2 regions of the Rhodoferax sp. GW821-FHT10B06 genome follow, and region 2 is predicted to be linked to the other one. Evidence: predicted binding sites of a transcription regulator. Region 2 holds the regulator's gene; the other holds the start of a gene.
What was found. Region 2 encodes FliA, which starts transcription of late flagellar genes. Its sites were predicted from a motif close to CTAAAGTTTNNNNNNNNNNNGCCGNTA; they were not measured.
Positions count from the first base shown of each region.

Region 1: the regulator FliA is predicted to act here: its motif matches at 3,588-3,614, upstream of AC07O2_RS14200 (putative motility protein).

Region 1 covers NZ_JBWKNO010000008.1:76,948-88,101, forward strand. The annotation lists gene curA (NADPH-dependent curcumin/dihydrocurcumin reductase) at 1-700, opposite strand, end outside; gene AC07O2_RS14185 (iron-containing alcohol dehydrogenase) at 725-1,885, opposite strand; gene AC07O2_RS14190 (TetR/AcrR family transcriptional regulator) at 1,972-2,586, opposite strand; gene AC07O2_RS14195 (CopD family protein) at 2,734-3,201, opposite strand; gene AC07O2_RS14200 (putative motility protein) at 3,328-3,546, opposite strand; gene add (adenosine deaminase) at 3,693-4,712, opposite strand; gene AC07O2_RS14210 (sensor domain-containing diguanylate cyclase) at 4,862-6,154, shown strand; gene AC07O2_RS14215 (Rossmann-like and DUF2520 domain-containing protein) at 6,151-6,972, shown strand; gene AC07O2_RS14220 (hypothetical protein) at 6,969-7,202, opposite strand; gene AC07O2_RS14225 (secretin GspD/PilQ domain-containing protein) at 7,358-7,972, shown strand; gene AC07O2_RS14230 (YceI family protein) at 7,977-8,561, shown strand; gene AC07O2_RS14235 (GlxA family transcriptional regulator) at 8,611-9,687, opposite strand; gene AC07O2_RS14240 (ABC transporter substrate-binding protein) at 9,799-10,665, shown strand; gene AC07O2_RS14245 (amino acid ABC transporter ATP-binding protein) at 10,696-11,154, shown strand, end outside.
Region 2 covers NZ_JBWKNO010000016.1:36,679-47,832, forward strand. The annotation lists gene flgJ (flagellar assembly peptidoglycan hydrolase FlgJ) at 1-198, opposite strand, end outside; gene AC07O2_RS20625 (flagellar basal body P-ring protein FlgI) at 260-1,357, opposite strand; gene AC07O2_RS20630 (flagellar basal body L-ring protein FlgH) at 1,472-2,155, opposite strand; gene flgG (flagellar basal-body rod protein FlgG) at 2,177-2,959, opposite strand; gene flgF (flagellar basal-body rod protein FlgF) at 2,987-3,727, opposite strand; gene flgE (flagellar hook protein FlgE) at 3,757-4,974, opposite strand; gene AC07O2_RS20650 (flagellar hook assembly protein FlgD) at 5,012-5,668, opposite strand; gene flgC (flagellar basal body rod protein FlgC) at 5,690-6,094, opposite strand; gene flgB (flagellar basal body rod protein FlgB) at 6,122-6,535, opposite strand; gene flgA (flagellar basal body P-ring formation chaperone FlgA) at 6,758-7,495, shown strand; gene flgM (flagellar biosynthesis anti-sigma factor FlgM) at 7,604-7,930, shown strand; gene AC07O2_RS20675 (hypothetical protein) at 7,968-8,351, shown strand; gene AC07O2_RS20680 (RNA polymerase sigma factor FliA) at 8,428-9,144, opposite strand; gene AC07O2_RS20685 (P-loop NTPase family protein) at 9,144-9,944, opposite strand; gene flhF (flagellar biosynthesis GTPase FlhF) at 9,937-11,154, opposite strand, start outside.

The DNA.
Region 1 (11,154 bases), on a different contig from region 2:
CCTTGCCACCCACGTTCTCGAAGTACACGTCGATGCCCTGCGGGCAGGCCGCGGCCAGCTGGGCGGCCAGGTCGGGGCTGTGGTGGTCTATGCAGGCGTCAAAGCCCAGCTCTTCCACGGCCCAGCGGCATTTCTCCGCGCCGCCGGCAATGCCGACCACGCGGCAGCCCTTGAGCTTGGCGATTTGGCCCACGGTGGCACCCACTGGGCCGGTGGCGGCGGCCACCACCACGGTTTCGCCGGCCTGGGGCTGGCCAATGTCTAACAGACCCATGTAAGCGGTAAAGCCCGGCATGCCCAAAATGCCCAGGGCGTAGGAGGGCGGTGCCAGTTTCGGGTCCAGCTTGGTCAGGCCCTTGCCGTCTGACACGGCGTAGTCCTGCCAGCCGGTATAGGCCAGTACCCAGTCGCCCTCGGCAAAGCCGGGGTGCTGGCTGCTTTGCACGCGGCAGACGGTGGCGCCGACCATGACGGCACCCACGGCCACGGGGGCGGCATAGCTGGGCGCGTCGCTCATGCGGCCGCGCATATATGGGTCCAGCGACAGGTAGACGGTGCGCAGCAGCACCTGGCCTGGGCCAGCCACGGGCACGGGGCTACTGGCCAGGTGGAAGTTGGCTGCTGTGGGCGCGCCGTGCGGGCGCGAGGCTAGCTGAATCTGGCGGTTGATGGTGCTGCTTTGGGTGGTGGTTTGGCTCATGTGTGGGTTCCTTGGGGTGGGGGGTTACAGGGCGGCTTCCAGGATACGGCGGCTGATGGCGGGCGTGATGTCACCGTGTTCGCTGAGCTGGGTCATGCCGTGGTCCTGCAGCTGCTGTACCACGGTATCGATGGCGTCCGCGCCCAGGCCGTAGTCGCTCAGGCGGGTGGCGATGCCCATGCGCTCAAAGAAGTCGCGGGTCTGGGCGATGGCGGCGGTGATGCGTTCCTCGTCCGTGCCGGTGCGTATGCCCCAAACGCGCTCGCCATACTGCAGCAGCTTGTCGCGCTTTTGCACGCGGCGCTCTTCCAGCATGGCAGGCAGCACGATGGCCAGGGTGCGGGCGTGGTCGATGTTGTGCAGGGCGGTCAGCTCGTGGCCCACCATGTGGGTGGCCCAGTCTTGCGGCACGCCGGCGCCGATGAGTCCATTGAGTGCCAGGGTGGCGGCCCACATCAGGCTGGCGCGGTCCTCGTACACCGGTGTGGGTGCGGCCAGCAGGCGCGGGCCGATCTCCACCAGGGTCTGCAGCAGGCCTTCGGCAAACCGGTCTTGCACCGGCGCGTTGACCGGGTAGGTCAGGTACTGCTCCACGGTGTGGACGAAGGCATCGACCACGCCATTGGCCAGTTGCTGGGGCGGCAAGGTGTAGGTCTTGGTCGGGTCGAGTACCGAGAACAGCGGGAACACCTTGGCGCTGCGGAAGGGCAGCTTGGCACCGATGTCGCGCCGGGTGATGACGCCGCCGTTGTTCATCTCCGAGCCGGTGGCGGGCAGCGTCAGCACAGCGCCAAAGGGCAGGGCCTGGCCGATGTTGCGGCCGCGCTGCAGCAGGATGTCCCAGGCATCGCCTTCGAACAGGGCCGCAGCGGCGATGAACTTGGTGGCGTCAATTACCGAGCCGCCGCCCACGGCCAGCAGGAAGTCGAAGCCCTCGGCCCGGATGCGCGCCACGGCCTGCAAGGCGATGTCATAGCTGGGGTTGGGCTCGATGCCGGCAAACGTGCTGTGCTGGCGCGTGCTCAGGGCCTGGCGCACCTCGGCCAGGGTGCCGGTTTTCTCGGCGCTGGCGCCACCGACCAGGATCAGCACCTTGGCGCTGGCGGGCACCAACTTGGCGATGTCGGCAATGCGGTCCTTGCCAAAGACGATATGGGTAGGGTTGTGGAAGTCAAAGTTCAGCATGGGGGTTCCTTGTTTGTAGAACGAGTGGTTGTAAATAGACCGGTCGGCTAGTTGGGTCGGCGAAAAAAATGATGGACATGCGTGGCTCAGGCGGTGCGTGGGCCCAGCAGCAGTTCGGTGCTGCGGGTAGCTTGGTCAAACGCGCTGCCGTCGCGGCGCAGCTTGGACAGGAGGCTGGCGCCCAGCCATAGCGCGTACAGGGTTTCGGCGGTGCTGGGGGCGTCCAGGCTGGCGGGCACGGAGCCGTCCAGTCGGGCTTCTTCCAGGCACAGGGCCAGGCGTTTTTGTACGCCGTCGGTGCCTTCGCGCAGGGTCTCGCGCATGGGCTCAGAGATGTCGGCCACTTCGGCGCTGAGCTTGACGATCAGGCATTTGGGGCTGGACGCAGGCTCTGTGCTGTCGCCCACGCCGCATTGCGTGACGTTCCAGTACGACCAGTAGCGCATTAGCCGGGCGCGTGCCGGCGTGCCGTCGGGCCGCAGCAACGCGTCCAGCTGCTGCAGATAGCGCTCGATATAGCGCGCCAGCAGCACCTCGCCAAAGCGTTCCTTGGAGCTGAAGTAATGGTAGAACGAGCCCTTGGGCACGCCCGCACTGGCCAGTATCTCGGCCAGGCCCACGCCCACGAATCCCTTGCTGGAGATCAGGCGTTCTCCGCAGTCGAGGATCTGGTTACGGGTGGGGGAGGCGTCGGCAAGCATGGGTTGGATTGTGGATCAAGTAGACCAGTCGTCTAGTTTGGACACATAAAAAACCCGCCATAGAGGCGGGTTTTAGTGGAAGGCTTTTGCTATGAAATACGTAGCTTCCTGCGCAGGAATTAATTGCGCTAGAGGCGTGTTTCGTTCCTAGTGGATGAACTTCACCGCAGCAATCGCCAGCCAGCCCAGCACAAAGTTCAGCACCACCAGGTTGTGGATTTGGCCGGCGGCGTGCGCGGCGGTGGGCCATTCGGCGGCGGCTACGGCGCGCTTGAACTTGGCAAAGCCGGCAAAGTAGATATGGCCAAACACCAGCACCATCAGCAGGCCCAGGCCGGCCATCAGGCTCCAGCCTACGGGCAGGCCCGCACCGGCGGCGCGGGCGGCTTTCATGCTGCTGCCATACATATGGCCGCCGGTAGCCAACAGCAGCACGATGGCGCCCAGCACCAGGCGGAAGAAGCGCTGCATCACCTGCACCATCAGCCGGGCGCGTGGCTGGGCCTCCATGGCGACCAGGGCGGCGGGGCGCAGGGCGAACAGCATGAAGGTCATGCCACCCATCCAGACGATGGCGGCCACTAAATGGAGAAAGGCAAAGGCTTCAAACAGCATGGCGGTATCTCGTGGGGGAAAGCTGCATTGTGACCGCCTCCGGTCCCTGGGCCCACGGCATGCTGCTAAATCTATAGCTGCCAGCGCAGGATTTATCTGCGCTAGCGCCGGTTTTTATCCTGAAACTCAGGCGTAGGTGTTGAGCTGGGTGCCCAGGCTGCCTGAGGTGGCCAGTGTCGGTGCGGGTGCGGGTGCGGGCTGGGGCAGGGCGTCTAACAATGTCTGCGCGTTGCTTTCCTGTACGTCCAGGGCTTTTTTCAGCACGCGGATGTTCAGGCTGTCGGACGCGGGGGCTTGTGCGGCGGCGGTGGCCGACTGCACGGCCGTGGTGTTGGCAATTCCCATGGTGCGGGTCTCCTGGCGGGGCGTAGAACGCGGTTCCTGGTTATCGGCGGTTTGCGGGCAGTCTGGAGCCGGGATTTCCCGTTTTTATGAAAAAAGGGCTGTGGCGCACGTATTAACTGCGCAGTCAGCTATTGAATACATAGCAACTACCAGGCGGCCAGCGCCTGCAAAAGTTGCTGGCGCGTGGCTGGCGGGGCAAAGCTGGCTTCGATGGAGGTGCGGGCAATGGTGCGCAGGTCGGCGTCGGTCCAGCCAAATGCGGCCTGGCAGCGCTGGTATTCACCCACCAGGCTGGCGCCCAGCAGCGAGGGGTCGTCGGTGTTCAGTGAGACGCGTACGCCGGCTCGGTATAGCCGGTCTACCGGGTGCTCGGCCAGCGAGGGGTAAACGCCCAGCAGCAGATTCGAGCTGGGGCAGATGCCCAGCGGTATCTGCCGATCCACCAGCAGGGCCACCACGGAAGGGTCTTCAATGGCGCGCACGCCGTGGTCGATACGGTCCGCGCCCAGCAGCAAGATGGCGTCGCGTACGCCCTCGGCTCCACTGGATTCACCCGCATGCACGGTGCGCCGCAGGCCGGCGGCCCCGGCGCGCTGGAAGGCTTCGGCAAAGCGTGGGCCGGTGCGGCCGGCCGCGGCTTCGTTGCCGTCTATGGACAGGGCCACCACGCGCGGATGGCGCAGCGCTACCAGCTGCTCCACCAACTGCACCGCCGCGTTGGCCGACTGGGTGCGCAGCAGGCTGATGCACAGGTTCACTGGCGGCAGACCGTCCTGCTCGGCGGCGCTCAGCCCGGCGTCTATGGCGTCCAGCATGGCTGGCAGCCGGCCATGCCAGGCCTTCCAGTGGCTGGGGTTGACGATCAGGTCGGCATAGCCCGCGCCGTTGTCGGCCAAGCGCTGGCTGTAGGCATAGGCCAATTGGGCTAGGCGCTCGGGCGTGTCGGCCAGCCCGCAGGCCCAGTCCAGAAAGTGCAGAAAGTCGCCCAGGCCCTGGAAGGCAAATAGCTGATCCACAGGCCGTGGCAGCGTTACACCCGCCTGCTGTGCCCAACTTGCCAGCAAGGCGGGCTCGAAGCAGCCCTCCAGGTGGGCATGTACCTCGGCCTTGGGCAGAGTGCGCAGTCGGTCTTGGGCGATGCTGGTGGGGACGGGGGACGTATGCATACGGCATCTTAGAGCGAGTTCAAAGTCTTTTGGGAGGCCCAAAAAAAGACTTTGAACAGGTTTCTAGCCGTGGAATACCCGCCTACTGAAGGACGGCGCAAGAGCAGGGGAGCCTCTAGAATGAATGTATTCAAAAGTAAGGAGTGCGCATGGAAGCTTCTTATGAAGAGTTGATCGCGCAGGTCTTCACATTGCAAACCACCTTGGACCATGTGGGCGCTTATGTCTATGCCAAGGATTTGCAGGGTCGCTACACCTACGCCAACAGCATGGTGTGCAAGCAGTTCCGTTGTCGCCTGGACGAGGTGGTGGGCGCTGCGGACGACAAGTTTTTTGATTTGACGGTCCACAACCAATTCATGGCCAATGACCGCCACGTCATCGCCACGGGAGAGAAGGTCGAATTGGAAGAGGTCACTCTGGCCAAGGGCCAGCAGCAGCCTACGATCTGCTGGTCCGTCAAGCTGCCGCTGCGCGCACCAAGTGGCGAGATCGTTGGTCTGTGCGGCATTTCTACCGACATCACCGAGCGTCGACGCCTGGAGAGTACGCTGATGGCCCAGAAGACACTGTTGGGCACGGTGCTGAATAATTTGGAGGCTCTGGTCTATATGAAGGACCGGCAGCGCCGTTATTTGTACGCCAATATCAACGCTGCCGAGCTGTTCGGCCAGACGCAGGAGAGCATCGTGGGCCTGACGGATGCGCAGATGATTCCCCCGGAGGAAGCGGAGCGTTTCGGCGTGATGGACCAGCAGGTGTTTGACAGCGGGCGTAAATCGACCGGCGAAGAAACCTTGGTGGATGCCGACGGCGTGACGCACCACTACTGGTCCATCAAGGTGCCCATCACCAACCACGGCGTGGTGGACGCCTATGTGGGCATCTCCACCGACATCACCGAGGTCGTGCGGCTGAAAAACCAGTTCCGCCTGCTGGCCAATACCGATGCACTCACCGGCATCCTGAGCCGCCGGCATCTGCTGGAGCGGGCCGAGCAGGAGCTCAAGCGCGTGCGCCGCGCGCAGACGCAGATCGCGGTGATCGCCTTTGATATCGACAACTTCAAACTGGTCAACGACGGCTTCGGCCACTCGGTGGGCGACCGCGCCATCGTCGCCGTGGTGCAGGCTTGCCAGCGCAATCTGCGCGAGACCGACCTCTTCGGCCGCATCGGCGGCGATGAATTCGTGGTGGTGGCGGTGGATTCCGACCTGGCGGGCGCCCTGGCCCTGGCCGAGCGTATGCGCCAGGGCGTGGAGCAGGCGCTGTGCTTGTCCAACGACGGCAGGCCCGTGCGACTGAGCTCCAGCTTCGGCGTGGTGATGTCCGAGCCCGATGCCACCTTGGACGAGTTGCTGACCCATGCCGATGGCATGCTCTACCGCGCCAAGCGTGCCGGGCGCAACCGTGTATGGCATTTGCCCAGCGACCCGCCATGAAAACCCTGAACCTGGTGGGCGCGGGGCGCGTGGGCCAGACCCTGGCACGTTTGTGGCGGCAGCAGGGCAGCTTCGCCGTACAGGACGTGCTGACCACCTCTTTGCAGCGCGCCGAGCTTGCCTGTGCTTCCATTGGCGCGGGCCGGGCTGTGGACAACCCGCAGGCCCTGCGCTCCGCCGATGTGTGGATGCTGGCCGTGCCGGATGCGCAGATTTCCGCCGCAGCCCAGGCGCTGGCGGCGGCCTTGCCTGCCAATGCCACACCTGCGCTGGCCTTCCATTGCAGCGGGGCCTTGGGCCATGGGCTGCTAGCACCGCTGGCTGAGCGGGGCTGGCAGACGGCCAGCGCGCATTGCATTCTGAGTTTCGCCTCGGTGGACGCGGCCGTGGCCCAGTTTGCCGGTACCGCCTGCGCGCTGGAGGGTGACCCGGCGGCCTGCGAAATTTTGCGGAGCGCCTTCACGGCCATTGGCGCGCAATGCTTTGGCGTGGCCACGGAGCACAAGCTGCTGTACCACGCGGCGGCGGTGTTTGCCACCAACTTCCTGCCGGTGCTGCAGAGCGTGGCCGAAGACGCCTGGCGTAGCAGTGGCGTGCCGGCGGAGCTGATCCCAGGCCTGCGCCGCATGTTGCTGAACAATGCCGTGGCCAATATCACCGCGCTGGGTCCAGCCGCCGCGCTGACCGGGCCGGCCGCGCGCGGCGACACCGCGGCCATTGCCCGTCAGGCGCAGGCCGTCACGGCCTGGGACGCCCAGGCCGGCGCGGCCTATGAGGCGTTGAGTGCGCTGGCTTTGCGGATGGCCGGTAAAACCTAGAGCCCCAGTACCACCATCAGGCGGCTGGCACAGGCACGCAAGGGGGCGCAGGGCGAGTGCAGTGCAAACTCCAGGCAGCTGCTGGCGTAGCCACGGTCATGCATCAGCCGTGCGGGGTCTATATCACGGCCCTGGCCAGCCATCAGCCATTTGAAGTCCACCTCCAGCAGCAGGCCGCTGGGCGATGCCCCCGCCGTGCCGCTGTCCAATGTCATCGTGTCCGTATACATAAAAGCTCCGCCGAAAATGAGGCTGGCTGTCCATTTCAATATAGGCAAGGCCATGCAGAACAAGGGCTGGAATAAAGCCCTGGATAGGCTGTATATGGGGCCTTATTTACATAACGCATCAGGCACACAAAGCGGCTACGTGAAACAATATTGCAATGCCAAAAAATGCACGTAAATCCCTGTTTCTGGTCGTTACCGGCCTGTGGCTGGCCTTGCCTGCACTGGCCCAACTGCCGCAGCGCAATCTCACGGTAGAGCTGCGCCAGATCGACGAGGCCGCGGCCTACACCGTCAGCACCCAGGCCACCAGCGCCCCGTTGGTGGCGCAGCAGGTGCAGGTGCGCAATGGCGAAAAGGCCACGCTGCACATGGGCCAGACCGTGCCCATCCGCTTTGTGCAGTCGGTGGTGGGGGGCAGTAGCAGCCAGTCGGGCAGCAGCGGAACCGGCAGTAGCAGCGGCGGTGGCGTCAGCTACGGCATGGTGTGGATGCAGGCTGGCCAGAGCATGGCGGTGCAGCCGCGCTGGCCCGGTGGCAAGCAGCCGGTGGCGGTGCAGATCGAGGTCCAGGCCGCCAGCGTGGAAGCGCCCACGGGCAATGCCGAGCTGCCCAGCCAGTCGCGCAGCCAGATGGCCACCACGGTCAGCGCGGCGCTGGGTCAGTGGGTCACGGTGGCCGCTACGGGTGCGCAGGCCCAGGCCAATACCTACAGCAGCGAAGCCGTGGCGGAGACGCGCCGCCTGGTGCAGATCCGTGTGCTGGCGCCTTGACGCCATGGCTTGGCTACGCTTGTTGCGTTATGGGGTGCTGGCGCTGGCTGCGGGGCTGGTCCATGCCGAGCCCGTGGTCTATGCGATCGATCCTGCGCGCACCGTGACCCAATATGAACTCGGCAGCCTTCAGAGCGGCCGATTCGAGCAGCACTCGGGCAGCATTCAACTGGACCTGCAGGCCAAAACCGGCTGGGCCAATGTCAATATTGCCGCTGCTTCAGTGCGCTCAGGCGTGGCTTTCATCGACAGCATTTTGCAAAGCGCGGAGCTGTTCAACGCCAGCCAGTACCCGACCATCCGTTTCGTGGGTGACCAGTTTCTGTTCAACGGCGACACCTTGACCGAGGTGGGCGGCAGCCTGACCCTGCTAGGCAAAACCCTGCCCGTGGTCTTGCATGTCACCCATTTCGCCTGCACAACGCCACCCGCGCCCGAGGCGTGTTCCGGTCGCTTTGAAACCACCATAGACCGCACCGACTACGGCATGGACATGGGCGTCAGTTGGGGCTTGCCCAAGGCTGTGCACCTCTTGGTACAGATGGAAGCAGTGCGTCCGCCTGTGGCAGATGCGTTACTAATTCAATAGCTGCTTGCGCAGATATCTACTGCGCTAGAGCCTCAATTTCTATAAATTTTCAAACGCTTTGGGGTTGCACTGCGCGGCGCAGCCGGCCCGGCGCCACGCCGTACAGCTGCTGGAAATGCCGGATGAAATGCGAGGCGTCGGCAAAGCCGCATTCATAGGCAATGGAACTGACGGGCGAGTCGGATGTGGTTAGCAGCCAGCGGCCGTACTTGAGGCGCGAGTTGCGGTAGAACTCGGACGGCGATGCACCGGTCTCGGCCATGAAGACCCGCTCCAGCTGGCGGCTGCTGGTCTCCACCAGGCGGGCGATCACGGCGATTTCCAGCGGCGTGGTGATGTTCTTTTCCATCAGCATGATGGCCTGGCGCAGCTTGTCGTTCTCCGTTGACGCATAGCCCAGCGCATGCCGGCGAGTGACATGCGTGGACGAGCGCTGCGACACCGTCATCTGGTGCACTACCTTGGCCGCGCGGTCCGGGCCGCAGTGGCGGCGGATCAGCTCGGTGGCCAGCTCGATGATGGAGATGCCGCCGGCGCAGGTAATGCGGTCGCCGTCGAACAAGTAGTCGGCATTCGTCGCAAACGCCTGGGCCGGGAACATCTTCTTCCAGTCGTTCACATGGAAGGAGTGCACGCAGGCAACCTTGCCCTGCAGCAGCCCGGCCTGGGCCAGCGCGAAGCTGCCGGTGCAGATGCCAACCAGCGGCGTACCGGCTGCAGCCACTTCTTGCAGAAAGCTGGTGTAGCGCCGGTCTACTTTGTCCATGAAGGGCAGCAGCCCGCCGATCACCGCCACGTAGTCGAACTGGTGCTGGCTCGATAGCGACTGCTGCACAGGAATCTCCACGCCGCAGCTGGCCTGGATCGGTTGGTCGGGCACGCCCAGTACCGTCCAGGTGCAGCGCACCTGCCGGCTCTGGTCGCCTATGTCGGCTGCGTGCCGCAGCGCATCGCACAGGCCGGCCAGCGACAGCAGCGGAAAGCGCGGCCAGAGCAGGATGCCGATGCGCAGCTCCACGCCCGATGGGTTCAGCGGCGGACGTTCCTTCGAGGCGTCCAGCAGGCCGACCAGTTCGTTCGCGCCTTGCTTGGCCAGGGGTTTAGGGGTTTTTACCGTATGTCGCATACGTTCAATTTACAGGCAAGCGCTTCCTATGCCAAGTGGGGGGTGATTTTGAACAATCGTGCCACGCCAACGCGTAACCCAGAAGCCTTCTTCCAACTTGCAGGAACCACCATGAAACCACTCTTTATCACCCGGCTGTTGTGCACCTTGCTCGGCGCTTTCGCGCTGCTGCCCACTGTGCAGGCGCAAACTCCTTCCACCATAGACAAAGGCAATTTGACCATCGCCTTCACCGGCGACATGCCCGGCACCGGCTACCAGGACGGCCTGATGATCGGCTACGACGGCGAGATCCTGCAGCGCATCGCCGACGCGGTAAAGCTCAAGGTGAAACCGGCACTGATGGAGTGGTCGGGCACCATCGCCTCGGTGCAGGCCAAGCGCGTGGACGTGATGGCCGGCACCATGGGCTGGACTGAGCAGCGCTCGAAGATCATGACGCTGAGCGACCCGATCCACTACTTCAAGAACGGCATCACCCAGTCGAACAAGACCAACTGGTCGCACCTGAAGGACCTGGAAGGCAAGAAGGTCGGCACGATCACCGGCTTCTCCTTCATCCCCGAGCTGCGCAAGATTGCCGGTCTGCAATTAACCATGTACGACACCTCGGACGCCGCAGTGCGTGATTTGCTGGCCGGCCGCATCGACGCGGTGATCGGCGACCCGCCGGTGATGCAGTACGCCATCTCGCGCAATCCGCAGTGGAACGTGCGCTTCAACGCCTTCGTGGATGCGAACCCCGACTTCCCGCTGCTGACCGGCCTGGGCCAGGTGGTGTTTGGTTTGAACAAGGACAACCCGGAACTGGCCCAGGCGGTGAACGCCGAGATCGCCAAACTCTGGCAGGGCTGCGAGCTGAAGAAGATCGGCAGCAAGTACGGCCTGGTGCAAGACGTGTGGTACGTGCCCGCCGGCCAGAACTTCCGCGCCGGTGTCGATCGCCCGGCCGATTGGAAATTGCCCTCCTGCAAGTAAGTCACCCTCCATTTGCCCACCCACGCTGCCATGAACAACCCACTGTTGCAGGTCCAAGGCCTGAAGAAAAGCTACGGCCAGACCGAGGTGCTGAAAGGCATTTCCTTTGATCTGGCCAAAGGCGAAACCCTGTCACTGATCGGGCCCAGCGGGTCGGGCAAATCCACCTGCCTGCGCTGCCTGAACTACCTGGAGCGGCCCTCCGAAGGTTCCATCCTGCTGGAGTCCGAGCGCATCGGCCAGCTGCCGGACAAGCGCGGTGGATTCCGCTTCATGAGCGACAAGGAGCTGGCGCCACAGCGTACCGAGATCGGCATGGTGTTCCAGCTGTTCTATCTGTGGCCGCACTTGAACGTGCGCGACAACGTGGCCCTGGGCCCGATCCGCGCTGGCGGCATGTCCAAGGCCGAGGCCTACGAGCTGGCCGACGAGATGCTGGACAAGGTGCATCTGCGCCACAAGGCGACCGAATACCCGGAGCGCCTGTCC
Region 2 (11,154 bases):
GTCCATCATGCCGGACTTGGTGGTCGCTTCGCGCATGCTTTTGATCAGCTCGCGCATGAACAGGGATTCCAGCTGCTTGGCAGTTTCCTTGATGGCCGCCGGGCTGTCCTTGCCCGCTTGCAGTTTCAGCGCGTTCAGCGACTTCGCGTCTGCGGCGAGCGAGTTGGTTGCGACGGATGATGTCTGCTGGATGGACATATCAACCTTTCATCGTCTTAAACGCTGCGAAGCCTGAGGGAGGTCATGTAGGTCATATGGGTCATATGACCTCCAGCTCCGCATTCAATGCGCCCGCGGCCTTGATGGCTTGCAAAATGGCCAGCAGGTCCTGCGGCGTAGCGCCCAGGGCGTTCAGGGCGCGCACCACGTCCGCCAACTGGGGGGAGGGCGGTACCTGTATCAGGATGCCAGGTTCCTGCTTGATCTGGATATTGCTTTTTTCGGTCACCACGGTTTGGCCTTGTGACAGCGGATTGGGCTGGCTGACCGATGGTGTGGTGCTGATGCTGATGGACAGGTTGCCGTGGGCGATGGCGCAAGGGCCTAGCGTGACCGACTGGTTCAGCACGATGGAGCCGGTACGCGAATTTATGACCACCTTGGCGGCTGGTGCCGAGGCCTCCAGCGGTAGCTCTTCCAGGTCGGCCAGGAAGTTCACGCGGGAGTTCGGGTCGTTCGGGGCGCGCACACGGATGGTGCGGCCATCCAGTGCATTCGCCAGGCCGCGGCCCAGCTTGCTGTTGATGGCTTCTGCGACCCGGCGGGCGGTCTGGAAGTCGGATGAGTTGAGGCCGAGGGTGATGAAGTCACCGTCTTGCAAAGGTGTGGGAACGCTGCGTTCCACCTGGGCGCCTTCGGGGATGCGACCTGCGCTGAGGTGGTTGATCTGGACCTTGCTTCCGCCAGCGGCTGCGCCAGCGCCGGCCACCACCATATTGCCTTGGGCCATGGCGTAGATTTCACCGTCTGCACCGCGCAGGGGGGTGGCAATCAGCAGTCCACCCTTGAGCGATTTGGCATTGCCCATGGAGGCGACGTTGATGTCAATTTTCTGGCCTGGTTGGGCGAATGCGGGCAATTGGGCTGTGACAATGACCGCCGCCACGTTCTTCAGCTGCAGCGACGAGGTCAGGCTGGCGGGCAGGGTGATGCCCATTTGCTGCAGATAGCTGCCCAGGCTCTGGGTGGTATAGGGCATCTGGGTGGTCTGGTCGCCGGTGCCGTCCAGGCCCACAACCAGGCCGTAGCCGGTCAACTGGTTGCTGCGCACGCCTTGGACTTCGGCCAGTTCCTTGATGCGCAAAGCCTGGGCCGGCAGGGCTGCCAGCATGCCGACGGCCATGCATAGCGCTGCCATCCATGTCGAAACACGGAGTGCTGGCTGGCGGCGGAAGAAATGCATGGCGAACAACCTGTTCTACAGAGTGGTTCGGCCGATTTGGCTAAACCTTTAGCACTATTTTCCGGCGCATCAGAAAGGCAGAACGTTCAAAAAGAACCGGGACAACCAGCCTAATGCCTGGGCTTCGCCTTGTGCGCCACGGCCCTTGGATTCAATGCGTGTATTCGCGACCGCCGCCGAGCTGACGATGCTGCCGGGTTGGACGGAGCGCGGGTCCACCGTGCCTGTGAAGCGCAGAACGTCCACGTTTTCGTTGACACCGATTTGCTTCTCGCCGGCCACGACCAGGTGGCCGTTGGGCAGAACCTGGACCACGGTGGCAGTAATGGAGCCGGTAAAGGTGTTAGCGCTGCTGGTGCCGCCCTTGCCGGAGAACGCATTGGACGAATCTGCACCTACGCCCAGTTTGCCCAGCATGCCGGTACCGGTAAACGGCAGTGCCGTTACGCTGGAGGCCAGGGTGTCCTTGCGGTCAATGGTGGAGGTGGAGGTTTGGCTGGCCGTGACGTTTTCTACGATCTGGATGGTCAGCGTATCGCCGACCATGCGGGGGCGGCGGTCTTCGAAACCGGGCCGGTAGCGGTTGGTGGAAAACAGGCTGCCTGTGGCCGGACCGGTGGATTCCGGCGACATGGTGGGAATGGCGCGCGGTGTGGTTGCTTCGGCGAAATCGACCTTGGGCGAGTTGTGTATGGTTGCGCAGCCGGTGCAAAGCAGGCCCAGTGCGATAGCGGCAGTCAAGGGGATACGCATGGTGAAACTCCTCGCGCAGTTTTAGAGCTGCGCCAGCTTTTGCAACATCTGGTCGGAGGTTTGCACGGCCTTGGAGTTCATCTCGTAGGCGCGCTGGGTCTGGATCATGGTGACCAGTTCCTGCACCATGTTCACGTTCGAGCTTTCTACGAAGCCTTGCTTGATCACACCCATGCCGCTGACGCCGGGGGTGCCGGTGGTGGGTTGGCCCGAGGCAGCGGTTTCGATGTACAAATTGCCGCCCTTGGGCTCCAGGCCAGCCGGGTTGATGAAGTTGGCCATCGTGATATTGCCTGCAGGCTGCGGCGTGGCATTGCCGGCCAGCATGACGGTCACCGAGCCGTCGGTGCTGATGGTGACGCTTTGGGTGTTGACCGGAATGGTCACGCCGCTGGCCACAGTCAGGCCCTCGGCCGTGACCAGGCGGCCTTGTGAATCGACCTGAAAGGAGCCATCGCGGGTATAGCCTATGGTGCCATCCGACTGGTTGACCTGGAAGAAGCCGTTGCCGTTGATCGCTACGTCCAGGGTGTTGCCGGTTTGCTGCAGGCTACCCTGCGCGAACGAACGGGTGGTGGACACCGTGCGCACGCCCAGGCCCAGATGCAGGCCGGTGGGCAGCTGGTTTTGTTCCGTGCTGTTGGCTCCGACCTGGCGCAGGTTCTGGTAGATCAGATCTTCAAAAACCGCGTTGGCACGTTTGTAGCCCGTGGTGGAGGAGTTGGCCAGGTTGTGCGAGATGACGTCCAGCTGGGTTTGCTGGGCTTCCATGCCGGTCTTGGCGATCCACAGGGAGTTGATCATGGCAGTTCTTTCTCTTTAGCGGGCATTTCAGCCCTGTACGTTCAGCAGCTGGCTGGCGCTCTTGTCATTGGTTTCGGCGGTTTGCAGCAAGCGCATCTGGGTTTCGAACTGGCGTGCCACCTGGATCATTCCAACCATGGTTTCCACGGCGTTGACGTTGGAGCCTTCTATGGCGCCGGCCAGCAGTTTGGCCGTGCCGTCCTGGGGCAAGGGGTCGCCGGAGGTGGCGCGAAACAGGCCGTCGTCGCCCCGTTTGAGCGGGTCGTCGGTGGTCGGGGTCACCATCTTCAGGCGCCCCAGGTTGGTAGGGGCTTGCCCAGCCACCTTGGCGCTGATGGTGCCATCGCTGCCCAGGGTGATTTCTGCGCCATTGGGTACGTCGATGGGGGAGCCACCGTCGGACAGCACGGGCAGACCGGTCGGTGTGACCAGGGTGCTGGTAGGGGAAATCTCAAACACGCCGGAGCGGGTGTAGGCCTCGGTACCGTCCAGGCCTTGCACGGCGAACCAGGCATTGCCTTGGGCCATGGCATCCAGGTTGCGGCCGGTGCGCTGTACCGGGCCAGGCAGTTCCGAGTGGCCAGTGGTGGTTTCCAGAGCGAAGACGCGGGTGCTGGAGCCGGGGCCGTTCAAGGGCACCGAGCGGAATGTTGCCAGCTCTGCCCGAAAGCCGTTGGTGGACACGTTGGCCAGGTTGTTGGCCAGCACCGCTTGTCGGTTTGACGCGGTGTTGGCACCTGTCATCGCGGTGTAAATGATGTGGTCCATGGCGGGGCGTCCTCAGGCAGGCCAGCTTATTAACGCAGGTTCACCAAGGTGGACATCACCTGGTCCTGGGTCTTGATGGTTTGTGCATTGGCCTGGTAGGCGCGCTGGGCGGTCATCATGTTGACCAGCTCCTTGGTCAGGTCTACGTTGGAGTCCTCCAGTGCGCCGGCACGCAGGGAGCCCAGGTTGCCGCTGCCGGGTACGCCTTTGGCCGATGGGTCGCCGCTGGACGGAGTGGCGCGCCAGAAATTGCTGCCAATCGGCGCCAGGCCCTGCACATTGGTGAAGGTGGCCAGCTGGATTTGCCCCGCCGCCAGCGACTTACCGTTGGAGTAGGTACCCTGGACGATACCGCTGGAGTCAATGGTAATTGCTGTCAGCGTGCCGGGGGCTTGGCCGTCCTGGGTGGCGGTATTCACGGCGAATTTGGAACCGTATTGGGTGGACGAACTGGCGTCCAGTGTGGCAGTCACGGTGCCGCCGACGGCGTCGGGCAGCGTGAGGCTGGTCAAACTGGGCGAGATCGGGTTGCCGTTGACGTCATAGGTCAAGGTACCTTGGTTGGTCACGGTGCCGCCGTCCACGCTGGCGTAGACGTCCCAGGTGTTGGCTGCCGTCTTGGTGAAATACACACTCACCGGGATTTCAGCGCCTTGGGCGTTGTAGGTGGTGATGGAGGTACCGTAGGTTTGCAGCACCGGCACCAGGGCGGCGGGCGGTGGGCCACCAGTGGCCACGGCGGCGGACGCGTCCAGGTTGAAGCCCAGGGTGACGGCGGAGGTGGCGACCGCTGGGATCTCGCCTCCGGTGGGCAGCGTCAAGGGGCCGACGGCACCGCCGGTAGGAATGGTGCCATCGGCGGCGGCGGTGAGTCCCAAGAGGTGGGCGCCATCATTGGTGATGATTTCACCGGATTTATTCAGCTTGAATGCGCCGTCCCGACCATAAGCCGTACTGCCGTCGGTCAGTTGCAGCTGGAAGAAGCCATTGCCGTTGATGGCCACGTCCAGCGAGTTGCCGGTGACGCTGATGTTGCCTTGGGTAAATTGCTGCGAGATGGTTTGTACTTCCACCCCAAGGCCCTTGCTCACACCGCCGGTACTGCCCAGGGACGAGGCATACAGCTCGGCAAATTCGGCGCGCGAGGCTTTCATGCCGGTGGTGTTGGCGTTGGCGATGTTGTGGCCAATCACGTCCAGGTTTTGGCTGGAGGCGTTCAAGCCGGAAAGGCCTTGTTGAAAGCTCATGGAGTGCTCCTGAAAGTACGGTGAGAGAGGGCTGGATTTACAGAATGGCTTTGACGTCGGCGTAGGCCACCGACGATCCGTTCTGCAATTGCAGATTCAGAACGTTGTTGTCATTGCTGACGGCCACCACCTTGTTGCGTTGCAGGGAGGTCGTGGTAACGGCAGTCCCGCCATTGGTGGCTGTGACTTTGAAGCTCAGATCGCCGGAGCCGGTGTAGGACGAGGCATCCCAGGTGAAGGCTTGGCGGCCCTTTTCCTGGGCGCCCAGGTTGACAGTACCCAGCACGGTTCCTCCAGCGGTGCTGACTTCCACCTTTACCGCATCGGCGTTGGAGCTCAGATCGAACGAGCCTTTGCCAACCCCATCCACGATGTCCAGTTTGGAGCCTTCGGTGAGCACGTCATGGCCAATGGTGGAACTGCCCTGCAGGGATTGCAGTGCCGCGATTTGCGTGGCCATGCTTTTCATGGTGTCGTTCAGAGTCTGTATGCCCGACACGGTGTTGATCTGCGCCAGTTGACTGGTCATCTGCGCGTTGTCCATGGGGTTCATGGGGTCCTGGTTGTTCAGCTGGGCGACCAGTAATTTCAGGAACCGGTCTTCGGAGGCGGCTGCCGTCGTCGAGTTGCTGCTGGACGAGGTGTTCGCAATTGAGCTGCTGACAGAGTTGATGGCGGAGTAATCGACGGCCATGGCTGGATTCCCTGTAAAAAATTATTGACCCATCTGCAGCGTTTTGAGCAGCAGGGTTTTGGCCGTGTTCATGACTTCAACGTTGTTCTGGTACGAGCGCGAAGCGGAAATCATGTTCACCATTTCGTCCACGGCGTTCACGTTGGAGTGGGTGACATAGCCGTCGGCATCGGCCATGGGGCTGGTCGGGTCCAACACCTTGCGGCCGGGTTGCTGGCTTTCCGTGATCTCTTTTACCTTGACGCCAGCAGCGCTTTCTGCGCCCATCAGTGTGGTTTGGAATACCACCTGGCGTGCCTTGTAGGGCTGTTGGTCTGGCCCGGCCACCGCATCAACGTTGGCCAGATTGCTGGCCACCACGTTAAGGCGCTGCGACTGGGCGCTGATGGCGCTGCCAGAGACATTGAATATGGAAAACATGGACATGCGTCACTCCTTGGGATCGGCCTGGGCTTATTGCCCCGTAATGGCGCTGAGCATGGTTTTGGCCTGCCCGTTGATAAAGCGCAGCGTGGCTTCGTAGCGGACCGAGTTGTCCACAAAGTTGGCCCGTTCGCGGTCCAAGTCCACCGTGTTGTTGTCCAGATTGGGTTGGCTTTGCACGCTATAGCCCAGTTTCTGGCCGCCTCCAATGGTGCTGTCGCTCAACTCCGGCATGTCCATATGCCTGGCGTTGGTCTTGTTGCCAGTAACCAGGCTGGAGCTGGATGTGGCTGCCTCCATGGCGTCTTTGAACTTGAAGTCGCGCGCCACATAGCCAGGGGTATCTACGTTGGCGATATTGCTGGCGATGGCACGCTGGCGCTCAGCGCGCAGCACCAATGCCTTGCTCTGGAAATCAAGCCCACCCACCATTTTGTCCAACATGCGACACCTCGCGTTTTCGCTAAAGCGAGAGATCCGGTGCCATCCCGGCTCTCGCGTTGGACAAATTATGAGAAAACTTGAGTCTTTTGAGCCCTGGAAGAAGCGGGTGATTTCTGGCCAGTTCCCGGCTTTGTCTTTGGGTGTGTTTGCCTATAGTTCCGCAAGTTGCGGACCGAATCGGCGTGGTGTTCCGCGTGAAGCCAGTCGGGGCATGGAGGTGTTATGCAGTTTCTTTCTTCTCTGGTGGGTGTGCGCCGTGGCGTTGGCGCCGCTGTGGCGGCCTTGTTGTGGTCTGCAGGGGCCTACGCCCAGGTGGAGTCGGAGGTGCTGAGCGTGGGGCAGCGCTGGGCCGAGTCTGCCGTGGCCCAGGTGCCAAGCGATGTGTCCGGGAGCGGTACGTCGTTGCGCATGGAAGTGGTCGTGGGGGCGCTGGATACGCGCTTGCGTTTGGCTCCGTGCGCCAAGGTGGAGCCTTACCTCCCAGCCGGTACCCGTCTATGGGGTAAAAGCCGCATAGGCTTGCGCTGTCTGGACGGGGTGACCCGCTGGAATGTTTTTTTGCCGGTGACTGTGAAGGCTTTCGGCCCGGCCTGGATCGCAAAATCGAATGTCAATGCGGGCGCCGTGCTGACGATGGCCGACGCCATGGCTGCAGAGGTGGACTGGGCGGACGATGTTTCGCCGGTTGCTGCCCTGCCTGAACAGTGGGTGGGTCAGATCGCAACGCGCTCCTGGGGCGCAGGGCAGGTAATACGCCAATCCATGCTGAAGCCGGCCCAGGTGTTCCAGGCAGGTACACAAATCCGGGTTTTGGCCCAAGGCGCGGGCTTTCAGGTGACTTCGGATGGCCAGGCCATGACAGCCGGTGTGGTGGGTCAGGTGGCCCGCGTGCGGATGGATAGTGGGCGGGTGATGTCTGGAATGGTGCTGGACGCCCGTACCGTTCGGATTGAAATGTAACAAGATCAGCTTTTTTACGCCGACTACTGTTTTTAGGGCTAAAGATAATGCGGATTCTGCCGAAACCATTGCTACGATGCTTCACGTTTGAGGCGGTTGGAGAGTGTGATGAAAATTGGAACAGGACAAGAGCTACCGGGAGCGGTTGGTTCTGCCAGCCTCAAAAAGGCCGAGCAGGACAAAAGCGCTGCGCCCGCCAGCATTGCGCAGCAGAGCGCCCAGACGGCGCCCTCGACAGGCGCATCCGTGTCCGTTTCCACCTTGGCTCGCACCCTGGAAACAGCCGACCGCGGTGTGAGTTCCGACTTCGACAGCAAGAAGGTGGCCGAATTGCGGGCTGCCATCAAAAACGGGACTTTCAAGGTCGATCCGGAGGCGATTGCAGACAAATTGCTCTCCAATGCCCAGGAAATGCTGAGCGTCACCTCCAAGTAAGCGCTTATTCGCTGTCTTGTCGTCTGGGGCAATAACCATGTTTGCATCCCGTCTGGAAAACAGTTTGTCCCAGGTTGAACAATTGCTGGAAGATGTTTCGGCTGCCTTGCTGTCTGGCGAGCCTCTGGTTTTGGAGTCCACCAGTTCTGCATTGAGGCAGGCGGTGGTGGGGCTGTCAGGTTTGTTGCAAGGCCCTGCAGCTTCAGCCCGTCTGGATCAGGTGCTGCGTCAGCGGTTGGCGCGGGTTTCGCTCACGTTGTCCCAGCAGCGCTCTAATTTATTGCGCCGGGCCGTGGTGGTGGACCGAGCTTTGGCTGCGGTGTTACCCCAGGCAGCACAAGCGCAGACCTATGGCAACGGCGCAAAGGCATCAACTTACCGAGGTGGTGCGGCCCGTATATATGCGGCCATGGCAACCTGAGTGCTTCTTGCGTCCATTAAAAAAGCCGCCCCATCCGGAGCGGCTTTTTTAATGGGCCTAGATAGTCAAGTCAGCGTTAGTGGCTGCGCATTTTGGCCCGTAGGCGGGCAATTGACTGGCTATGCAGTTGGCAGACGCGAGACTCCGTGATCTCCAGCACTGCTGCGATTTCCTTCAAATTCAGATCGCTTTCGTAATACATGCTCATGATGTATTGCTCGCGTTCGGGTAGGGTCTTGATGGCTTCCACCAGCGATTCGCGCAGTCGGTGATCACGCAACAAGTGCAGCGGGTCTGCTGTTTCATCGGCTACATGGCGGTCCAGGAAGCTGGCTTCGTCATCACCCCCGCCTGTCATGTCCTCCAAATAGACCAGTTGGGTGCCGCGTACCTTGCCCAGCAGGCTTTGGTATTCGGGCAGTGAGAGTTCGAGCTCGGCCGCAATTTCGGATTCCATGGGGCCGCGCCCCAGCCTTTGCTCTAGCTTTTGAACGGCCCGTTCTATGTCCTTCTGGCTTTTGCGCGATCCACGCGACATCCAGTCGCTGTCGCGCAGTTCATCAATCATGGCTCCGCGTATGCGTTGCGTGGCGAAGGTCTCAAACTGCACGCCCTGGGCGACTTCGTAGCGGGTCAGGGCTTCAGACAGGCCGATCATGCCGACCTGTATCAGGTCGTCGAGCTCGATATTCGGTGGCAACTTGGCGATCATGTGGTGCGCCAGCCGCCGAACCAGGGGCACATACTGGCGAATCATGTGTTCGCGGTCCATATGGCCTTTGGCGGTATACATCAGTGGGCTCCCATGACGGAGGTGCCTGAAACCCATGGTTTGTTGTGCGGTGCCATGGACAAACCTTGCACGACCGGGGCGGCATTGGCCATGAGACGCAGTACGAGGCTATGCACATCGTCCCATACGGGTTTATGTTGCTGGAAGGAGCGCACCGTCATGAATTCGGTATTGCAGCCCAGGTATATTTGGGCGCATTTCTGCAGTACCCGGCCCGTGGTTCTTGCCAGGTTTTCGGCGCGTTGAATAGGAGAGGTGATGACCGGCACAATAATGGGTAACAGCCGCGCTTGCAGCAACAGATTCTTGATATTTTTATAGGCTTCCAGCACGGATTCTCGCAGCGAAGTGACTGCCAGCAGGGGGCGCACCTCGCTATTTATCAGCAGCGCAGTCAGTAAGGGGGCCGCCCCATACAGTACGACGACGTCGCAGTTTCTAAACAAGTGGCCCAATGGCTGCAAAGGCATGGGGTGTTCCTGGCTGGCAAGCTGTGCCAGGCGACTCAACCCTAGCCGGGCTGGCACGATGTGCAGCGGCAAACTGGGAGCCGGTGCGTCCTCCAGCCAGTGTGCGCTATCCAACAGGTTCTGTAAACCAGGGTTGCCTTCTGATTCCTGGGTGGTGGCGTCCAGCACGGTTACGCGGTATTGCAACTCTTGCAAGGCGCCACAAACTTGCCACAGTAGCGGCAGTTCGGTGGACGTATCTCCCTGGCTGACCATGGCGATCACGCTCCAAGCGGCCTTGGGCGTCCATCGCCGCAAGCTTTCGCCCTGATCAGCGCAGGATTCAAGCATGTACCCGTTCCTTGCGGTCGGGTTCGGACTGGCCGGGCGAGAAGAAGAAGTTCAAGTCCAGTGCCTTGGGATCGAATGCCGATTTGCTTGACGAGCGCATGGATGCCCGCACCAGCTTTTTGGCATCGGCTGCTTCCCAGTCTTCCGGCACGCGCTGGCCGTTGCACACTCCGCGCAACACCAATTGGTGGCGGATGATGGCGTCCAGTGCGGGGCCCAGTTTGGCGGCTTCGTCTACCTTGGACAGAATGGCTTGCTGTATGCCGCGCGTCTTGAAGGAGGTGAGCACCTCGTCCAGCGTATCGCCATGGCCGCCGGCATTTACTACCAGCAAGCGGTTGACTCCAGGCAGGTCCAGCACGTCCAGCATGTCGCGCTTGCGCGGGTCTCTGGGCGCCAATCCCGTGGTGTCGATAAGCACCATTTTTTTGTTGCTCAGCAAGCCCAGCAGATCCTGCAGTGCGGCGCGGTCATGGGCCAGGTGGGCGACTACTCCCAACATGCGTCCGTACGCCCGCAATTGCTCGTGGGCGGCGATGCGGTAGGTGTCGAGGGTAATCAGTCCAACGCTGTTGGTGCCGTACATACGTACGCATTGCGCGGCCAGCTTGGCTGCGGTGGTGGTTTTGCCCACACCGGTGGCGCCTACCAGTGCATACACGCCGCCTTCTTGCACCATGGATTGGCCGCTTGCGTCGGTGTGCAAATTGCGCTCCAGTACGTCCATCAGCCAGCGAACGGCTTCTGCGGCCGTGGCTTCTTCGGGCAGGCGCTCAATGACGGCTCGCGCCAGGGTGGGTGAGTAGCCAGCCCGGATGAGCTTCAGCATCAGGTTCGACTGGATTGGATCGCTGTTGGCCTTGCCCAGCCAGGCCATGGTGTTGAAGCGCTCTTCAATCAGGTCTTTCATGGACTGCAGTTCGTCCACGATGCCTTTGGAGTTGATGACGGCGGATGCCTGGGTTGCCTTCGACTTGCTGAACGCAGGTGTCGACAGGGGGACTGCGTGGTTGGCCCGCGGTGCTGGTGCTGCCGTTGGCTTGGGCGGCTCCATTTGCGTGCGGTGGATTGATTTTGGAGGCAGGCCCTCGTCATTGGGGCCGCTGACGGTTTCATGCCGGCGGCGCAGCATGCGCTCGCGCACATAGTCTTGGAACGACAGTGTGCTCATTGCCAGCTGTTCTGTGTCTTCCTGTACCGGGATTTGCGC